3 regions of the Ureibacillus sp. FSL K6-2830 genome follow, and region 3 is predicted to be linked to each of the others. Evidence: predicted binding sites of a transcription regulator. Region 3 holds the regulator's gene; each other region holds the start of a gene.
The links. The regulator CtsR, encoded in region 3, represses protease genes until heat stress. The targets are predictions, from matches to a motif close to ATGGTCAATAAAGGTCAAACA.
Positions count from the first base shown of each region.

Region 1: the regulator CtsR is predicted to act here: its motif matches at 2,811-2,831, upstream of clpP (ATP-dependent Clp endopeptidase proteolytic subunit ClpP).
Region 2: the regulator CtsR is predicted to act here: its motif matches at 2,735-2,755, upstream of NSU17_RS04100 (ATP-dependent Clp protease ATP-binding subunit).

Region 1 is NZ_JBBOQR010000001.1:2,455,394-2,462,131, reverse strand. Features, by position in the region: gene NSU17_RS12180 (methyl-accepting chemotaxis protein) at 1-762, opposite strand, end outside; gene NSU17_RS12175 (ATP-grasp domain-containing protein) at 766-1,917, opposite strand; tRNA gene NSU17_RS12170 (tRNA-Arg) at 2,513-2,584, opposite strand; gene clpP (ATP-dependent Clp endopeptidase proteolytic subunit ClpP) at 2,926-3,516, shown strand; gene NSU17_RS12160 (HPr family phosphocarrier protein) at 3,870-4,127, opposite strand; gene whiA (DNA-binding protein WhiA) at 4,220-5,167, opposite strand; gene NSU17_RS12150 (gluconeogenesis factor YvcK family protein) at 5,201-6,160, opposite strand; gene rapZ (RNase adapter RapZ) at 6,175-6,738, opposite strand, start outside.
Region 2 is NZ_JBBOQR010000001.1:814,322-821,059, reverse strand. Features, by position in the region: gene NSU17_RS04110 (IS4 family transposase) at 270-1,541, shown strand; gene NSU17_RS04105 (Crp/Fnr family transcriptional regulator) at 1,883-2,590, opposite strand; gene NSU17_RS04100 (ATP-dependent Clp protease ATP-binding subunit) at 2,776-4,911, shown strand; gene NSU17_RS04095 (IS4 family transposase) at 5,348-6,463, opposite strand; gene NSU17_RS04090 (DUF2929 family protein) at 6,714-6,738, opposite strand, start outside.
Region 3 is NZ_JBBOQR010000001.1:1,486,859-1,493,596, reverse strand. Features, by position in the region: gene NSU17_RS07405 (aldehyde dehydrogenase family protein) at 1-435, shown strand, start outside; gene NSU17_RS07400 (acyl-CoA thioesterase) at 536-1,009, shown strand; gene NSU17_RS15920 (methyl-accepting chemotaxis protein) at 1,152-1,676, opposite strand; partial or broken gene NSU17_RS15915 (protoglobin domain-containing protein) at 1,917-2,468, opposite strand; gene NSU17_RS07390 (hypothetical protein) at 2,620-2,847, shown strand; gene NSU17_RS07385 (DUF4870 domain-containing protein) at 3,079-3,384, shown strand; gene NSU17_RS07380 (CtsR family transcriptional regulator) at 3,597-4,061, shown strand; gene NSU17_RS07375 (UvrB/UvrC motif-containing protein) at 4,076-4,630, shown strand; gene NSU17_RS07370 (protein arginine kinase) at 4,627-5,727, shown strand; gene NSU17_RS07365 (ATP-dependent Clp protease ATP-binding subunit) at 5,717-6,738, shown strand, end outside.

The sequences.
Region 1 (6,738 bases), 970 kb from region 3:
TCTTCTCATTTCTTCAAAGCTATTTGCTAAGATTCCTATCTCATCTTGTCGCTTAATATTTACCGATTTGCTAAGATCTCCAGTAGAAAAGATTTGCGCATATTGCACTAAACTAATAAGAGGTTTAGAAATTCTATTTCCAATGAATAAAGCCAACAAAATTCCAATAACAATCATAACAGCTGTTACAATAAGCGAAACAGTCATTATCCGCTTTTCTAACTGGTCTATAAATTGAGCGCTCATATCGATTCCAAAAATGGCTTGCACACCATCTTCGTCTAAAGGAATGAAAAATGATTTATGAACACCCCAATTATCTCTGTAAATAGGACTCAGTACAGTCTGTTTTTGTTCATATGATAATTTTTGATTATCTGTAAACGGAGACTCAACCATAAATTCGTCACTGCCATTTAAAGCGACAATGACATCCTTTCCATTTTGTCTGGACAATACATATACATATTCGATTCCATTTTTTCCTTGAATAAATGTATCTAATTCCTGCTTCAGTTCCTTCCCATATATCTCTGGGGAATCCATTGTATTCTTAATTAAATCTGGATCAATCGACTTTGCTAGTAATCGCCCATTTTCTTTTAACCGTTCGTCAAACTGTGGGATTACATGTTCATGAATAATGTAATCTGATACATATCGAACAAATCCAAAAAGAATCAGTGAAAATATAAGAAAAGGTAATAAAAAACTAACAATTAATTGGGTTTTTATCGATTTTTTCAGAGTTATATCTCTCATTCCTTATCTCTCCCTCGAATGTTCCATTTCCTTTAATGCAATAAATGGCCGTATATCCATTTGCAGTAATTGATAAAGTTCTTCCATTGTTTCGTTTTTGAAGAACACAACAGCAAACGTTCTATCATTTGTTGCTTGTATTTCTCGATATTCCAAAATTTGGTTAAACTGTTCTTTGAATGATTGATGATCAATGTGCTTTATAAGATTTTGTGAAATGTCCATAGGGATTTCCGCGCAGAAGAAACCGTAAATACCTTGGTCCATCTGGCGAAGCACTTCTTCCCAGTTAGGGCTAGTTCCTTCAAAATAATGCTTATACACATTACAGCCATAAGCATAAAATCCGAGATCTGTCGTTCCCGCCCCAGCAAATCTGAGCGGATTCATTTCAATTGGAATAATGCCGTGATTATTTTTTCTCACTTCAAAGTGAATTGGAAAATTTTTCAACGGAACAACTTCTCTAAACTTATGCATAAAAGTCAATATGTCATCGTAGATTTCATGAATCACTTGTTTTGATGTATAGTAGATTCGATCTGATGTATCATATTCGTCTTTAAACAAATGTTTAAAAATATTTAAAATCACAGGATTACCATTATGATCGTAATAACAGTCAACAGCATATTCTTCTCCAAATACCCATTGCTCAATTAAAATGCTCTCTCCGTTAATCACTTCATTGTCGTACATGTTTTTTATAACAAGTAAATCTACACTTAACTTATGTATTGCATCCTGCCATTCATCTGCACTTTTTACTTTATACACTCCAACGCTTGAATATCCTTTGCTTGGCTTAATTACAACGGGAAAAGGAATATCCTCCACCGGAATGTTAAAAAGCTCATCCAGGTTTACTACCTTATAAAAATAATCAGGGTACATTTTAGAAAGGATTTGACGGAACATTCCTTTATCTTTTAATTGTTTTGACCAACGATTTTGAACACTATTAGGAGCATAAGATTCAAGCAATGCTAAGCAGCTTTCAGAGTTTGTCAATATCTTTTGATGTTCGTTAATAATAGAAAAAAAATCTCCATCTGGCATTTCCGAACTGTTACCTTGTTTAATAACAGGTACATTAAGTTCTTGCAACGATTTGACCAGAATTGGAGAAATAATTTGATCATTTATGAGAATCATTTTGAATCCCCTTTCTTAAAACAGAGTTTCTGTTTCTTTCCATAAAGTTAAAATGTTTCAAACGCAAAAATAAGATAAACTAGACAGATGGCTCTTTTACCTCTCGTTCTGCATACATTAATATGGCATCTAATCAATCCAATTGCTGAACAAAATAAAACGAATTGAGACCTACTTCCTATGATGGAAAAGTTGCGATGAATGGGCCATTTTTCTTATCGTCAAAATAATAAGAAGTTTTAACTTTTTAGGTAAATTTATTATTCATTGTTAAATAAATGAGCTTATTAAGTTTCACAGCATAATTTTTTACTATAATATACTCCGACTCTTATTGCTAAGTAAGTAGCGAATTATATACCAAATTTCATAAATGAAATCAGTAAAAATTACTCAACTGGAACGCATTGAGGACGGAATCATTACTTGAGATCATATAAAGTGATAATCAAGGGGGGAGGTGGATACAAAATAGAAGGAATTAAAGCACCTAAACGTTGATGGGGTTAAGAAATTGGTAATTCTATCGGGTATTTTCAGATATCCAAAAAATAAAAAAAACTGCAAACGCAGTCGTATCATCGGATGTTTGTAGCGCCCTCGGAGGGAATCGAACCCCCAGTGCAAGAACCGGAATCTTGAGTGTTATCCATTACACCACGAGGGCACATATCAAATAAAAGGTCTTCCCAAAATTTGCATATTTTATTACTATTTTTCATATAATAATAAATATGCATTGTGTTGTAAATAATCTGTTTCGTCTATGAATATTAACGACTTTATCATTATACACAGGTCTTCATAACAATTCAACCATTTAGCAAGAAGAAAGTTATTCTATTATAGATGATTTGGGATTTGTGTATATTCAATAAATTGCCCTTACTTTATATTTGACCATTCTTGACTAATATGTGTATGATAAACATACAAGCTGAAACAATTTCCGTTTCGGTACGTAGAAATATAAAGAAAATCAATTATTGGTTTAAGGAGGACGTAATAATGAATTTAGTTCCTACAGTTATTGAGCAAACAAGTCGTGGTGAGCGTGCTTACGATATTTATTCTCGCCTATTAAAAGACCGAATTATATTACTTGGAAGCCCAATTGATGATAATGTAGCAAACTCTATTGTAGCACAATTGTTATTCTTAGCTGCAGAAGATCCAGAAAAAGATATTTCGTTATACATTAACTCACCAGGTGGTTCAATTACTGCTGGTATGGCAATCTACGATACAATGCAATATATTAAACCAGATGTACAAACAATTTGTATCGGTATGGCAGCTTCCATGGGTGCTTTCCTCCTATCTGCAGGTGCAAAAGGAAAACGTTATGCATTGCCTAACGCAGAAGTGATGATTCACCAACCACTTGGCGGTGCTCAAGGGCAAGCTACTGAAATTGAAATTGCAGCTAAGCGCATTCTATTCTTACGTGATAAATTAAATAGACTATTGGCTGATCATACTGGTCAACCAATTGAAAAAATTGCGCAAGATACAGACCGTGATAACTTCATGACAGCTGAACAAGCTAAAGAATACGGTTTAATTGACCACATTATTTCTTCAAGTGAGGAAAAATAATCACGAAAATAAAAATTATCACCCAATAATTATTGGGTGATAATTTTTTATTTTGTCGATTTTCTTTCGCTGGATTCCAAGGCCAAACTCGAGGCCCTCGCCCTTTTTCAACCCTAGGTTTTGTCACTAATAAATTGCGACAAAACATATGCGACAAGTTTACTTGCCGTCTTTACTCAAATCGACATATCAAATATTCATCATAATTTATACTAATATATCGTTTCGTTCAAAAAACCCTATTCTTTGTTATATTCCCCACTTGAAAATTTGTTTGAATAATTAAAAATAAAAAAACTCACAATTCTCGAAATGATTCGAAAAATTGCGAGCGTTTTCAATTTTTTCATAAATCAAACTTCTTTTTGGATGAAGGAAGATAATCCTTCAATTGCCTCATTTTCATCATTACCCTCAGCGATTAATTTTACTGTTGTACCTCTTGCAATGGCTAAGCTCATGATTCCCATTATAGATTTTGCATTTACTTTTTTATCATCTTTTTGCAGAAAAATATCTGCCTTATAACGATTCGCCTCTTGAACAAACAACGCCGCTTGTCGAGCTTGCAAGCCGGTCTTCAGTTTAACCTCCACTGTGGTTTCAACCATTTTCATTTTCACACCCTTTCTAAAACCGTTCATCTCATTTTATATCTATCTTAACGAAATTATTTAAAAAGAACAATGCGAATTCAATTTTATTATTTTATTACATTTTCGCCACGGCGCAGCTTTTCGGCAATTTCATCAATCTTTCTTAAACGATGATTGATTCCTGACTTGCTGACTGTTCCCGTCGACACCATTTCTCCTAATTCTTTTAACGTGACATCTTGATGTTCGATGCGCAGCCTCGCCACTTCTCGCAATTTTTCTGGCAAATTATCGATACCAATTGTTTGATCAATAAATTTTATGTTTTCTACTTGTCTTAATGCTGCACCAATGGTTTTATTTAAGTTTGCTGTTTCGCAATTCACGATTCGATTTACGCTATTACGCATATCTCGTAAAATACGAACATCTTCAAACTTTAACATCGCTTGAAATGCGCCAGTTAAGCCAAGAAAATCTGAAATTTTTTCCGCTTCTTTTAAATAAGTAATGTGCCCTTTTTTACGATCAATGGTTTTCGCATTTAACTGAAATTCATTCATCAAATTGGCTAACGCTTCACTATGCTCTTTATACATTGAATAAATTTCTAAATGATACGATGACGTCTCTGGATTATTAACAGAACCACCAGCTAAAAAAGCCCCTCTTAAGTAGGCTCTTTTTTGCTCATCTGTTTTCAATAACGATTGGGAAATAGAATGATTTAATTGAAACTCTCCTTGTAAAATATCAAGGTCTTTTAATATTTCTTGCGCACCTTCACGAATTCGACAAATGTAAACATTATTTTTCTTTAATCTCATTTTTTTGCGAACCAGCAATTCTACATTATACGGATAAAGCTTTTTAATAATCGTATAAATTCTTCTAGCTATTGCAGCGTTTTCTGTTTGCACATCTAAACTAAGTTGTTTATTTGAAAAAGAGAGCGTCCCATTCATGCGGATCATTGCAGAGACTTCTGCTTTTAAACATTGATTGCTCTCTTCAATTTGAGTCAATTCTTTTTTCGTTTCTGAAGCAAATGACATCGAAGCCCCCCTCTCTTATGTAAATCGTTCATACTAATTTTTTATTTTTAATGAGTAATCGATTAACCATTCCGCAATCGCTTCACCTTCATGTCGCACAACGCCATTTTTAATTGTAGCGATATCTTTTTTAATTATTTCTAATCCGAGCTTTTCTAATTCTTCCACATCAACTTTAACAGGTTCAGCGTTTTGTTCTTTATAATTTGCTTTGATGAGGGATGGCAAATCATTGCTGTTCACTAAAATGGCATCTAAGAACGGTTTCCCGACATGCTCATATATTGCTTTGACATGATCAGCCGCTTTATATTGATTCGTTTCCCCTTGTTGTGTCATTAAATTGCAAATGTAAATTTTTCTAGCCTTCGATTTTACTACAGTTTCACCGATTTCTTTCACTATCAAATTCGGTATGATGCTTGTATAAAGACTCCCAGGACCGATTAGTATCAAATCTGCATTTTTGATTGCACTTATTGCTTCTGGAAGGGGCTTAACATCTTCTGGCACTAAAAAAACGCGCTTTATGCGTTTGTTGGATAAAGGAATTTTCGATTCACCCTTTATGATTTCTCCGTCCCATAATTCTGCATGTAAATTCACTTGTCTATTTGCGGATGGAATAACTTTTCCGTGAACTTTCAACACTTTACTCATCTCGGCAATGGCACTGGAAAAATCGCCAATGATGTCAGTCAATGCGGTAATCATTAAATTCCCTAATGAATGACCCCCAAGATCTTTTGAATTGGAAAAGCGATATTGAAACATCCGTTCCACTAAAGGCTCCGTATCAGATAAAGCGGCAATGACATTCCGAATGTCTCCAGGAGGCGGAATATCATAATCATCCCGAAGTCTTCCGGAAGAACCGCCATCATCCGTTACCGTGACAATGGCAGTAATATGAAATGGATAGAGTTTTAACCCGCGTAATACTGTTGATAAACCGGTCCCTCCTCCAATGACAACGATATTGATTTTTTCCATTAAAACAATCCTCTCTAAGATCGAATATCACGGTGTGTTATTTCAGTTTGATATTTTTCACTTAAATATTTTCCAAAATATTCAGTTAATGTTACAGAGCGATGTTGACCGCCTGTACATCCAAAGGCAATCACCAATTGCGATTTTCCTTCTTTAACATATTGAGGAATAATAAAATCAAATAAGTTTTCTAATTTTTGAATTAATAGTTGTGTTTCCTTTGTGCTATAAACGTAATCATAGACTTCTTTATCCAACCCTGTTTTATTGCGCAATTCCTCAACATAATAAGGGTTTTTTAAGAATCTTACATCGAATACTAAGTCCGCATCAATAGGAATTCCATTTTTATAGCCAAAAGACATCACATTGATTGAAAACTTTGGACTCGTTGATACGGCGAATTCCTCTCCAATTCGCTCACGAAGCTCTCGTGGTTTCATATTGGAGGTATTGTAAATATAATGAGCCCTGCCTTTTAGCTCTGATAGCATTGCTCTTTCTTTTTTTATTCCATCTAGAGGTAATCCTCCATGTGCTAACGGATGTTGGCGTCTCGTTTCTTTATATCGACGAAC
Region 2 (6,738 bases), 670 kb from region 3:
AACACTTTGTAGGTTGAATAGTATTTTTAAAAGTAGACAGCTAGATGGTTGCCTACTAACTGTAAATTATTGGTTGTATAAGTTTCTGACATTGGGCTCGAGCCCAATGTCATCAACTTAAGATTACATTTAATGGAAGTTTATTTGAAAATTAATCTTTAATTTAACATTCACAAAAATAGGTAAAAGGACTCTTGTATTTTATAAAAAACCACCAAAATCGTTTTAGATACCAATTTTTGGTTAATAAAACGAGGATGGTGGTTTTTTTGAAAACGAAAAGTACTTTTTTAGGCGCAATTGAGATTACTCGAAAGATGCTGAATGATGTGATGTTTATGCTTGAATCTCGGACAAAAGAAACGTATTTTACACGAAAAGAAAAGAAGTTAAATTTTAAAAATACTATTCTATTTAGCTTAAACTTTGTTAAAAAGAGCCTCCAAATTGAACTTGACGACTTTTTCGACAAATTTAATTTATCAGAAATTAGTATTTCCAAACAAGGCTATTCAGCCGCACGAAAAAAGATTTCTCCTCTCGCTTTTGTAAAACTTACAAAAGCGATTGTGAATTGGTATTATGAAGAAAATTCCTTTAAAACTTATCGTGGATTTAGACTTTGCGCAATCGATGGAAGTGTGCTCCAAATCCCTGATACTGAGGAGCTTCGAAATTATTTTGGGTATGGAAAAAATCATAAGACAAGTTATGCAAGAGCTAGTGCCTCTTGTATTTACGATCTTGAGAATGGAATCATTATTACTTCTAGAATCAATCCATATAAGGTAGCTGAGCGAGATAGTGCAAAGGATATGATTGAAGAACTCGTACAAATTGGATTAAAAAATGATCTTTTTTTATTTGATCGAGGGTATCCATCGAGAGATTTTATTGCCTATTTAGATGCCCTTGGTATCAAATATGTGATGCGATGTCAAAAAAATACGATAAAGGAAATTGTCGAAGCGAAAGATGCTGATCAAAACATTCATATAATACATAGGAAACAAGTGATTACTGCTCGTGTAGTTAGATTCCCACTGGATTCTGGCACGGAAGAAATACTTGTCACAAATTTAACCGAGGAAGAGTTTGGTATCTCTGAGTTTAAATCTCTTTATTTTAAACGCTGGGGAATTGAAACAGAATATAATGATGTGAAAAATAAAATCGAAATAGAAAATTTCACGGGTAGTTCGAAAATCGCAATTGAACAAGATTTCTATGCATCAATATATTTATCGAATATGGTCAGTTTATTGAGAAATGATGCCAATGAAACAATTAATGAGGAGAGTAAGAAAAAAAGACGAAAACATGATTATCAAGTAAACACAAATATCTTAATAGGAAAATTAAAAGATAGGATGGTTCACTTATTATTAGAAGATTGTCCAATCAAAAGAGAGAGAATGTTTACAAAAATCATGAAAGTGATTATAAGAAATAAGACACCTATTCGATCTGGGAGAAGCTACCCACGAAGGAATGGTCTGTCCTCAACAAAGTATCCCCTAAACCAAAAAAGGTGTCTATAAACAATACATAGGATAAATATAACCTATTTGTTTATTAAATGTAAATAAATTAGGGGCTTAAAAAAATAAAAATTTAAGCCCCGGGCATCCTATTGCCTTTTTTAGCCGATTTTAGAAAATTATCAACACTTTGTAGGTTGAATAGTATTTTTAAAAGTAGACAGCCAGATGGTTGCCTACTAACTGTAAATTATTGGTTGTATAAGTTTCTGACATTGGGCTCGAGCCGGGCCCTCGGAAAGCGTCCCCGGAACGGAAATCAATTCTTCAATTATCAAAAAAACACCATTTTCTCCCGTGAGAAAATGGTGTTTTTTTATCTTTTGTCCCAGCCTCCATGTTCAATCAATGCGGCAAACGGATAGCGGACAGTTTTCGCAACATATTTCTTTCTTCAAATACTCTAAATTGTGAATGGTAATGATGCTTTTATCAAATGAAATAACTCCTTGTTTTTTTAGATCATTCAGCATACGATTCACCATTTCTCGACTTGTGGAGCAAAGATTGGCAAGATCCGAATTCGTTAAATTGAAATCAATGTAAAGATCGTTGTTTTCATTCAATTTGCCGTAAGTATTGGCAAGTCGAATGAGGGTTGAGTAAAGAGCCCCTTTTTTACCGTGCATCACTAAATCCCGTAAAATACTTTGGGTTTTCAGATGTTCATTTTGTAGCCATTTAATATATTCAATCATTAATGTCGGTTGCTCAGTTAAAAGCATTTCTAATGAATCTTTTTTCATGGACAAAAGTTCAGTATTCATCATTGCTTTAGCAGTCATTGTATGATTGATAGGAGGACCAAAAACAGAACATTCACCGATCATGGAGTTAGGACCACAAATTCTTAGCGTTAATTCTTTACCGCTTTCTGTTTCTTTGCTTAATTGTACAGCTCCTTTTTGAATAAGATAAAGTTCTTCTGCATTTTCACCTTCCTGGAAGATTTGATTTCCTTTATCTATTTTCAATAACAGACCATGTTCTGCAAATAGCGAATAAAAATTCATAGGAACCATATCGACTAAGACCATGCTATTCATCACATCCTTAATAATGATGTTAATTTGTCGGTTCCATTCAACGACACACATTAAACCTATATATATAATACCACATTAATCTGTTATTTTTTTGAATAATTTTGGAGATATTTTTTGCATTTCCATAATCGTAATCTTATAATCAAGTTAGTCAAAGAAGGTCAAACTGTTTTGAAGAGGTGGGTTGTATGCAATTACAACAGGAAGATAATCGTAATGCATTAGAAAAATTTGGTCGCAATTTAAATGAAGAAGTAAAAAAAGGGAAAATTGATCCTGTTATTGGTCGCGACGAGGAAATTCGAAATGTGATTCGTATTTTATCCAGAAAAACGAAAAACAATCCAGTGTTAATTGGAGAACCTGGCGTTGGGAAAACCGCAATCGTTGAAGGGCTGGCTCAACGAATTGTTCGTAAAGATGTGCCAGAAGGATTGAAAGATTGCATTCTTTGGGAATTGGATATGAGTTCATTGATTGCTGGAGCTAGTTTCCGTGGTCAATTCGAGGAACGTTTAAAAAGCGTATTAAAAGAAATTCGAGAATCAGATGGGCGCATTATTTTATTTATTGATGAGATTCATACGATTGTTGGTGCAGGTAGAGCAGAAGGTTCAATGGATGCTGGGAATATTTTAAAGCCAATGCTTGCTCGTGGTGAGCTTCATTGTATCGGGGCGACTACGTTAGATGAATATCGTAAATATATTGAAAAAGATCCAGCTTTAGAACGAAGATTCCAACAAGTGATGGTGAGAGAACCATCTGTTGAAGATACGATTTCGATATTGAGGGGCTTAAAAGAACGTTTTGAATTGCATCACGGAGTAAGAATTCATGACCGGGCGATTATCGCTGCTTCTCAGCTTTCCAATCGCTATATTACAGATCGCTTTTTACCGGACAAAGCCATTGATTTAATTGATGAAGCTTGTGCGATGATTCGTACGGAAATCGATTCCATGCCCCAAGAATTGGATGATGTGACTCGCCGCGTGATGCAACTGGAAATAGAAGAACAAGCGTTAATGAAAGAAAAGGACGAGGCGAGTAAAAAACGGTTGGAAGCTCTGAGGGAAGAATTAAAAGAATTAAAAGAAGAACAGGCGGAACTCCAAAAGAAATGGCAGTTTGAAAAAGAAGGATTGGAACAGCTTCAAAAGAAACGGGAAATATTGGATGAATACCGCCGCCAGTTGGAAGCTGCGGAAAGCAAGTACGATTTGAATAAAGCGGCGGAACTTCGCCACGGAAAAATCCCGGCTGTGGAAAAAGAAATCAAACAATTGGAAGAAGCGTTGGCAAATGCTTCAGAAAATCGGATTTTAAGAGAAGAAGTTACGGCAGAAGAAATTGCAACAATTGTTTCTCGATGGACGGGAATTCCAGTTACAAAATTAGTCGAAGGTGAACGGGAAAAATTATTGCGTTTAAAAGATACTCTCCATGAAAGAGTCGTTGGGCAAGATGAAGCGGTGAAACTCGTGACAGAAGCTGTATGGCGTGCACGTGCTGGCATTAAAGATCCTTACCGTCCAATCGGTTCCTTCATTTTCCTTGGTCCAACTGGAGTAGGGAAAACGGAGCTTGCAAAAGCATTAGCAGCTCAATTGTTTGATTCGGAAAATCATTTTATTCGTATCGATATGAGTGAATATATGGAAAAACATAGTGTATCCCGATTAGTTGGTGCACCTCCAGGGTATGTTGGCTATGAAGAGGGCGGACAATTGACTGAAGCGGTACGTCGCAATCCTTATTCTGTTATTTTATTAGATGAAATTGAAAAAGCCCATCCAGATGTGGCAAATATTTTGCTTCAAATTTTAGATGATGGTCGGATTACGGATAGCCAAGGGCGTCTTGTTAACTTTACGAATACGGTTATCATTATGACATCCAATATCGGTTCTCAGTACTTATTGGAAGCAGGCTCTCATTTTGACGAAAATGTTGAAAACGTTGTAATGAGAGAACTTCGAAAACATTTCAAGCCAGAATTGTTAAACCGGATAGATGATATTATTTTATTCCATGCATTGACGGATGAACACTTTACTACAATCGCTTGGAAATACATTAAACAATTGCAACAACGAGTAGCTGAAAATGAAATTACGCTAATCGTGGATGATGAAGTGGTAAATTGGGTCGTAGAAAACGGTATTGATCCGCAATTTGGTGCAAGACCATTAAAACGATTTGTGCAACGACATGTTGAAACGGCTGTGGCAAGAGAGTTGTTAAAGGGAGAAATTCTTCCAGGCGAGACGATGAGGGTTTCCTTAACAGAAGGTCAATTAGTAGTAGCAAAAGGTGAATAAAGTACGTGGGGAAACGGCTTGAGCTCTTTTTTGCTCAGCCGTTTTTTAAGAAAAGGCGAAAATAAAATGGGTTATTTTATATGTTGCTACGAACTTCTTAGACCCCATTTTGTTTGGCTAATATGTTCAAAGGAATGACTAATATCCTCCTTGGATTGACTATTATAAGTTCGATTGTGACTAATATTTCTGAATATTATTAATATTCAACTGTATGACTATAATCCATTTTTTCCTTGGTTATTATGTACAAGCGAATGCCTATATCAAAAATTTGAGATAAATTTAATCATTAGCATTGCATAAATATAGTTAGAATTTTCTGTTAATTAATTTTTGTGAATTTGTGCCAAAAAGACAAAACCTAAAGAAAGGTGGCACTGCCCATTTGGTAAATATATACAGTTAAACCAGAGCGACAACGACAAAAGGGAGATTATGGACTGGCTCGCCCATCAAATTTTCGCAACCAAACATAAGCTGGTTTCCACAGAGCTCTCTTTAACCAACGAGTAATTCGAAGTAGAGATTTCTTACTTTTCATCTCCAATTGAATGAGAACATGTAAGCAATACGTGATAAGGGCTAAGAAAATTTGATTTTGAATAGCTGTTTCACTCATTCCATAAAAGTGCTTAATTTCTACGTGTTGCTTGAGCCATTTGAAAAAGAGTTCAATAGCCCAGCGAGATCGGTAAATATCACTTATCTCTTCTGGTTTTAAATCAAATCGGTTGGTGATGAAACGAAGTAAGTTCCCTTTTGTGTCCATAACTTCTAGTAGACGAAAGACATTTTCAGTACGATTTTGTGTGGTACCAATGTAGACCATTTTATCGGATAGAACGTGACAATCATCAGGAAGTGAAAATGTATAGACTTCACGAATGACTGCGTTTTTCTTCAGTCTTGAAACGAAGAAATAGCCATCATCTGTCATCCGATCAAAACGTTCATAGTCCACATAACCGCGGTCAAACACATACATGGCTTCTTTATCATCCACTAGGACTTCGAGTTGATTTCGGTCATGTTCTTTTGCTGTCGTAATCACTGCTTTTTCAGGATAGACGGTGTCTTTATCCATGAAAACGAGCCGTAAGTGTAGCTTTACACCAGCTTTTGTTTTACGGAATTTTGCCCATTTATAATTGGTCAAATTCAACGGGAGTGTACTTGAATCAATGATTTTCAGTGGCATATTCTTTCCGGTTTTATAATGGTACCGTTGAATTTTCCAAACAAGATCCAAGAACAAATTTGCAAGAATTAGTGGGTTGATCTGATTGTTTTTTCGGGATAGCTGAGAGGCACTTATCGATTCAAATCCGAGTGCTTTTTGAAGATCTTCGTCTACAAGTGCATCACTCATTTCCTCTAAGCTCTTAAATTCGAGCAGCTGGGCTACCAATAAAAGTTTAATATAGGCTTCTGTTGTCAGCTTTTTTGTGTAATAGTCCTGTTTCAATTCTTTGACTTGTTCGCTAAGTTTTTGAATATTTATGGGTGAAACCCATTTACCAAATGATGAAATTAGTGTATTCTTGTCCATAACGTTTATCCTTTACGATTGGATTTGGACAGGAACCACCTGTACTTCCATTGTAAAGGATTTTTTTGTTTCGAAAGCAATAAAAAATTGAACATTCTTAGTATTTTGAATCATCAGATTTAATTAGTGCAATGCTAGTGAAATTTAATAATGAATGCATAAATTAATTGTTAAACAAAATAAAAAACGAATGGGGAAGATAGGAGTCCCATTCGTTTATTTTGTGCGCCTTGTCAATGCTATTGATAGATTATTGTTGGTCTGCTTTAAGTTCT
Region 3 (6,738 bases):
CGCATGAAAGAGTGGATTGAAGAAGCGAAATCTCAAGGAGCTAAAGTTGCGACAGGAGCTGAATTTACGGAACGTACGATGACACCAACTGTGATGGTGAACGTAAAACCAGATATGAAAATTATGTGTTTAGAAACATTTGCCCCAATTGTTTCGATTGTACCTTATAAAACATTAGACGAAGCCATAAAATATGTAAATGATTCCGATTTAGGTTTAAATGCTGGCATTTACACAAATGTTTTAACGGATGCTTTAAAAGCGGCGGATGAATTGGAAGCGGGTACAGTTGTAATTAACGATATCCCGACATTCCGTGTAGACAACATGCCGTATGGTGGCGTGAAAAATAGTGGATATGGACGCGAAGGAATAAAATACGCTATTGAAGAAATGACGGAATTAAAGTTTATTACGATTAAAACAGAATTTTAAAAGAAAAGTTGCAATACTCAACCGTATGAAATTAATATTATGTTTGCATAATAATTGCAAACTTCTCGGTAAAGCACACCATGTATTAGGAGGACAACAAATGAGTATTGCATACCCGATGAGCAGATCACGCTCAACTCAAACACGACTTGTATTACCCCCAGATACGAACCAGTATGGATCCATTTTTGGTGGGAAGATACTAGCATATATTGATGAAATCGCGGCAATTGCTTGTATGAAGCATACGAAAAAAGAAGTGGTAACCGCTTCTTTTGATTCAGTAGATTTCGTTTCCCCTGCATATGTTGGAGATATGTTGGAGTTAGAAGCAATTGTCACATCCACTGGAAGAACATCAATGGAAGTGTATGTGCGTGTTATGTCTCGCAATGTTAAAACAGGTGAAGAAAAATTGACAACCGAATCATTTGTTACGATGGTAGCAATTGATAAGGGTGGAAAACCGACACCGATTCCAGCAATCTACCCTGAGACTGAGGAAGAGGAGAAGTTATATAAAGCGGGGGTAGAAAGACAAAGATTAAGAAAAGAAAAAAGAAAAAAGAATTAAAGTAAAAGAGGTCGTCATTCAAAAGTAAATTAGGTTGGGACAAAAACCGCCTCAAATAAAAAAACCGTAGACACTTTTAATGTCTGCGGTTTTTATACATCAAAAAGGACAATTTACTACTAAATTTAGTATTTTTTATCTCTCATTTGGAAAAATCATTTACCACTTTGAGTAATGTGTCAGATGATTTTGAAATTAGAGTTGAACTTTCTACTAAATTAGCAATATTGCTTGAAATATTTTCGATATCTTTTGACGTGGAAGCATACTGATTGCGTATCCCAGAAACTTTTTGGGCAATTTGTTCAAATGATTCTGCTAAGTGCTCTTGAGTTTGTACACTTAATTGTACTTGTTCATCTACATTGTTGACACTAGACGTCATATCCGTAATGTTTTCTTCCATTTCTTGTATTAATCCAGAGACATTTTGTACTGCTTTCTTCGTTTCTTCAGCCAGTTTTCGAACTTCTTCTGCAACGACAGCAAATCCTTTTCCGTGTTCACCCGCACGAGCCGCTTCAATTGATGCATTTAAAGCAAGTAAGTTTGTTTGATCCGCTATGTTCGTCACTAAGTTTACAATTTCAGAAATGCTTTTAGAAGAAGAACGTAGGTTTGTCATGGACTCTTCTAATAAATTTACACTGTTTAAAATCGTGTTCATTAAGTTTGTCTGTTTTGCTAATTGTGCTTTCCCTTGGTTAGATTTTTCCTCTGTATCAGCAACGAAATCTAAACCTTGTGATGTGGCTGATGCGATATTTTGTGATTGTTCAGAAATCATTTGAATCGATGCTGTCGTTTCTTGATTCATGGCATTTAAATCTTCAGCAATGTTTTGGATGGAGATTAATAATGATTGTTTTACTTGATCATTTTCCATACGTAATCGTTCTTGCTCAATTTCGTATGCTTCAATCACAAGTTGCATTTCTAAATTGATAATTTTAGAAAATGTATTGATGGCAAGAATTGCTTCTTCTTTAGAAATATCAAGCTTATTAATAAACTGAGTAAAGGTTGTTGTTAAAGATTGGAAAGAAGCGATATACCATTTAGATGATAATCCAATTTTGATATGAGCAAGGGCAATTCTAGTTCGGTTCTCTAAATAATGATTATCAATTTGTCCTTCAAAAATATCTTGTAAATGCTTTGTTAAAGTAATTTTCAATCGATCGATTGTTGAGTACTGATTAATTAATTCTACTAAATGTTTATTCATTGAAATGTTTTCATAAAAAATATCAACCATCTTTGGAATATAGTTCTCAATAAGTGGTTTTAATTGTTTAAGGATGGCCAATTCTTTTTTTGTTAACTGAACCATTTCAATTTGTTTGGCTACAATAGGGTTCGCAGAAACGTTTATTCCTACTTCGTGAATATGTTTTTCTTCATCAAAAAATTGATTATAATTTGATTTGTTTTCCTTGTTATAAAGTACAAACCTCATATGTATGCTCCATTCTAGTTTAATTTTTTTATTGTTTGATCCATTACAGTTTAATTCCTGAATTTGTATTTTTATTATAAACAATGTAAAATACGATTAGTTTATTAGTTCGTATTGTTTTTTATTAAATTAGTAAAGGAAGTTTGTTAAGATGAATCAGCGAAGGCTTGCTTATATTATTGTGTCCATGGTGACAGTAGCAGTTATTTCCACATTGATGTTAAACAATATGTTTGATGAGGTACCGAAAAATCATAAAATTTTAATTATCATTAGTGCCACCTTGTTTTCAGGTCTTTTTGCCCGCGGGTTATTCCCTGCTGATCATCCTGATGAAATCGATTCTAAACATACAGATAATAAAAAGAATGGTAATTAAGCCCTCCTAATTTGAAAGGGCTTTTTTCATTTCTGTTTACAGAATACCATATTATTTAATAGTATCTAAAGATTTTTTTGACTATAAAATGAAAATTGTGGAAAAGATATGAAACGGACAAAAGAATAAAATCAATGATCAATCACGCAAGGTTTTTGAAACTATTAATCAAATCATTCGTACATGTATCTAACAAGAATTTCAATAACCTTAAAGGGGGTTAACTAATATATGGAAGAAAAATGGGCTAAAGTGATTATTCACGCAAGTGCTTTTTTTGCACCAGTTCTAGTACCAATTTTATTTTTCTTAATAAGCAGTGAAGAAAGTGTTAAACGAATATCGATTCAAGCATTGCTCTTCCAGTTTGTTATGTGGGTATTAATCGGTATTTCTGTCGTACTAAGTTTTCTTTTAATCGGTATTCCATTCTTAATTATCTTTGGAATTATGACATTTGTTGTACCAATTATCGGTATTTTCAATGCGCTGCGAGAAACACCTTGGAATTACCCAATTGTTGGCCGTTGGGTATAAAATAATTTCTCGTAAATGTAAAACTCCCGAGTATTCTTCATCTTAGATGAATATATTGATAAAAAATCGGCAAAGCGTACTTTCATACGTATTGTCGATTTTTTTACAATAAAAATGGTCAAGGGTTTATCGTTGCAAATATGGAAAAAAGGAAATATAATAAAGTCAAAGATAGTCAAAGTCAAAAAGAGCGAGGTGAAGTTGTAATCATAATGAAAAATATTTCAGATTTAATTGAAGGGTATTTAAAACAAGTTATCGAATTAGGTGGTAAAGGGCATATTGAAATTAAACGCAGCGAATTAGCTGATATGTTCCAATGCGTCCCCTCGCAAATTAATTACGTTATTAATACCCGATTCACCGTGGAACGAGGCTACCTTGTTGAAAGCAAACGTGGTGGCGGTGGATATATAAGAATTTTTCGTGTGAAACCAAGTTCAAAAATTGAGCTGATTGAAAATATCATTAAACAAATTGAAAAAGGTGCCACGCAAAACATGGCTGAAGATATTATATATAGGCTGCTGGACGAAGGCGTTATAACCTACAGAGAGGCAACGTTAATGCTCGCTGCCATCGACCGGAATACGTTAAAGTTACAACTCCCAGCTCGTGATGAATTGAGGGCCGCTATTTTAACATCGATGTTACTAACTTTAAAATATGAAAAATAAAGAGGTGGTGGGTCATGATTTGTGATCACTGTAAACAACGGAAAGCAACCGTCACAGTTACACAAATAATAAATGGCCATAAAAGTGAGAAGCATTATTGTGAAGTATGTGCAGCACAATTTCATCCATTCAACCTAGACTTTCATAAAGAAGAACAAATCCCAATCCATCAATTGTTATCTAATTGGTTTGGGATGCCTGTTTGGAAAAATGAAACACAAGAAAGAGCTGTTCAACCATCCATCCAGACAAATGCATGTCCAGCTTGCGGATTTACTTTTCGTAAATTTTTAAATGAAGGTAAATTGGGTTGCCCACAATGCTATGAAACCTTTGGCGAAAAACTTCCGCAAGTACTTGCAAAAATACAAGCGGGAACCAAACATACTGGAAAAAGACCTGGACAAAAAGTGGATAACAACCGAATTATTAAAAAACAAATTGAACATGCACGTGAACAGCTGCAATTAGCTATACAAGATGAACGTTTTGAAGATGCGGCGAAATTCAGAGATGAAATTAAAGCATTGGAACGCAAGCTTGAGATGGGAGGTGTTGATACACCATGAACCTTGAATATTTCTTAAAAGCGGAAGCACCGAGTTGGATGGGTGTTGACGGTGAAGAAAATGACATTGTCATTTCCACCCGGATTCGATTAGCGAGAAACTTGGATGGTTTCCGTTTCCCATTAATATTTACTGATGAAGAAGCGAAAACGGTTGATCAAATGGTTACGCAAGCTTTTTCCCAATTGAATAACGGAAATCACCATTTCTCTCATTTCACAATTCAAGAAATGCCCGTATTACAACGTCAAGTATTAGTTGAAAAACATCTCATTAGCCCGATGCTTGCCAATAGAGAAAAATTCGCTTCGGTTATCATTTCAAAAGATGAAGCCATTAGTGTGATGGTAAATGAAGAAGACCACTTGAGAATCCAATGTTTATCCCCTGGACTTCAACTAATAGAAACTTATGAAATGGCTAATAAATTAGATTGTCAGCTTGAAAAACTTTTACCGATTGCCTTCAATAACCAATTCGGCTATTTAACGAGTTGCCCTACAAATGTAGGAACTGGTTTAAGAGCATCTGTGATGATGCATTTACCAGGACTTTCGATGATGAAGCAAATGAAAGTATTAACACAAATGCTAGTTCGTTTTGGCATGGTCGTGAGAGGTATATACGGTGAGGGTAGTGAAAATCTAGGGAACATGTATCAAATTTCAAATCAAGTAACCCTCGGTAAAGCAGAAGATGAAATAATTGATGATTTACAAACTGTCGTGATGCAAATCATTGAACAAGAACGAAACGCAAGACAAACTCTATTAAAACAATCCCAAGTTGCTTTGGAGGACCGTATTCACCGTGCCTTTGGTACTTTGAAACATGCGCGGATTATGACAAGTGAAGAAGCGGCAACATGTTTATCTAATGTTCGCTTAGGCATAGATTTAGGCATAATTAAAAATGTTTCAAAACATGTATTAAATGAATGCACAATACTGATTCAACCAGGATTCGTACAACAATACGCAGGCACAACTTTGGAACCAGGAGAGCGAGATGTATTCCGAGCAAAATTAATACGAGAAAAATTAAACGATGGAAATTCGAAATTAAAGGAAAAAGGAGAGGAAAAACATGATGTTTAATCGTTTTACTCAACGAGCTCAAAAAGTGTTACAGTTGGCGCAAGAAGAAGCCATTCGTTGGAAGCATGAATCCATCGGAACTGAACATATCTTGCTCGGGCTAATTCGCGAAGGTGGAGGCATTGCTGCAAAAGCTTTAGAAGCGATTGATGTAAGCCCAGAGATGATTGAACGAGGTATCGAGGAACTAGTTGGAAAAGGTACGAAGGATGTTGGACCAATCGTTCACTATACACCAAGAGCTAAGAAAGTTATTGAACTATCCGTTGATGAATCTCGAAAACTGGGTCATGCTTACATCGGAACAGAACACATTTTACTTGCATTAATTCGTGAAGGTGAGGGTGTTGCAGCTCGAGTGCTTGCGAACGCTGGGGTAAGCTTAAATAAAGCACGTCAACAAGTTTTATTGCTTCTCGGTAACAACGATGTTTCTCAAAATTCCAATCCAACTCAAACAGTAAGTACTCCAACACTTGATAGCCTGGCTCGAGATTTAACTGCAATTGCCCGTGAAGGTTCCCTTGACCCTGTAATTGGACGTAGCAAAGAAATTACACGAGTTATTGAAGTGTTATCTCGCCGCACGAAAAATAACCCGGTATTAATTGGTGAACCTGGTGTAGGTAAAACAGCGATTGCTGAGGGACTTGCTCAACAAATCGTTAATAATGAAGTACCGGAAACATTGCGCGATAAGCGTGTAATGACGCTTGATATGGGTACTGTTGTAGCAGGTACAAAATATCGTGGTGAATTTGAAGATCGTCTGAAAAAAGTAATGGATGAAATTCGCCAAGCGGGTAACGTCATTTTATTCATTGATGAACTTCATACATTGATTGGTGCTGGTGGTGCAGAAGGTGCGATTGACGCTTCGAACATTTTAAAACCGGCATTAGCTCGCGGTGAATTGCAATGTATCGGTGCAACTACGCTAGATGAATATCGTAAATACATTGAAAAAGATGCAGCTTTAGAACGTAGATTCCAACCGATTCAAGTCGATGA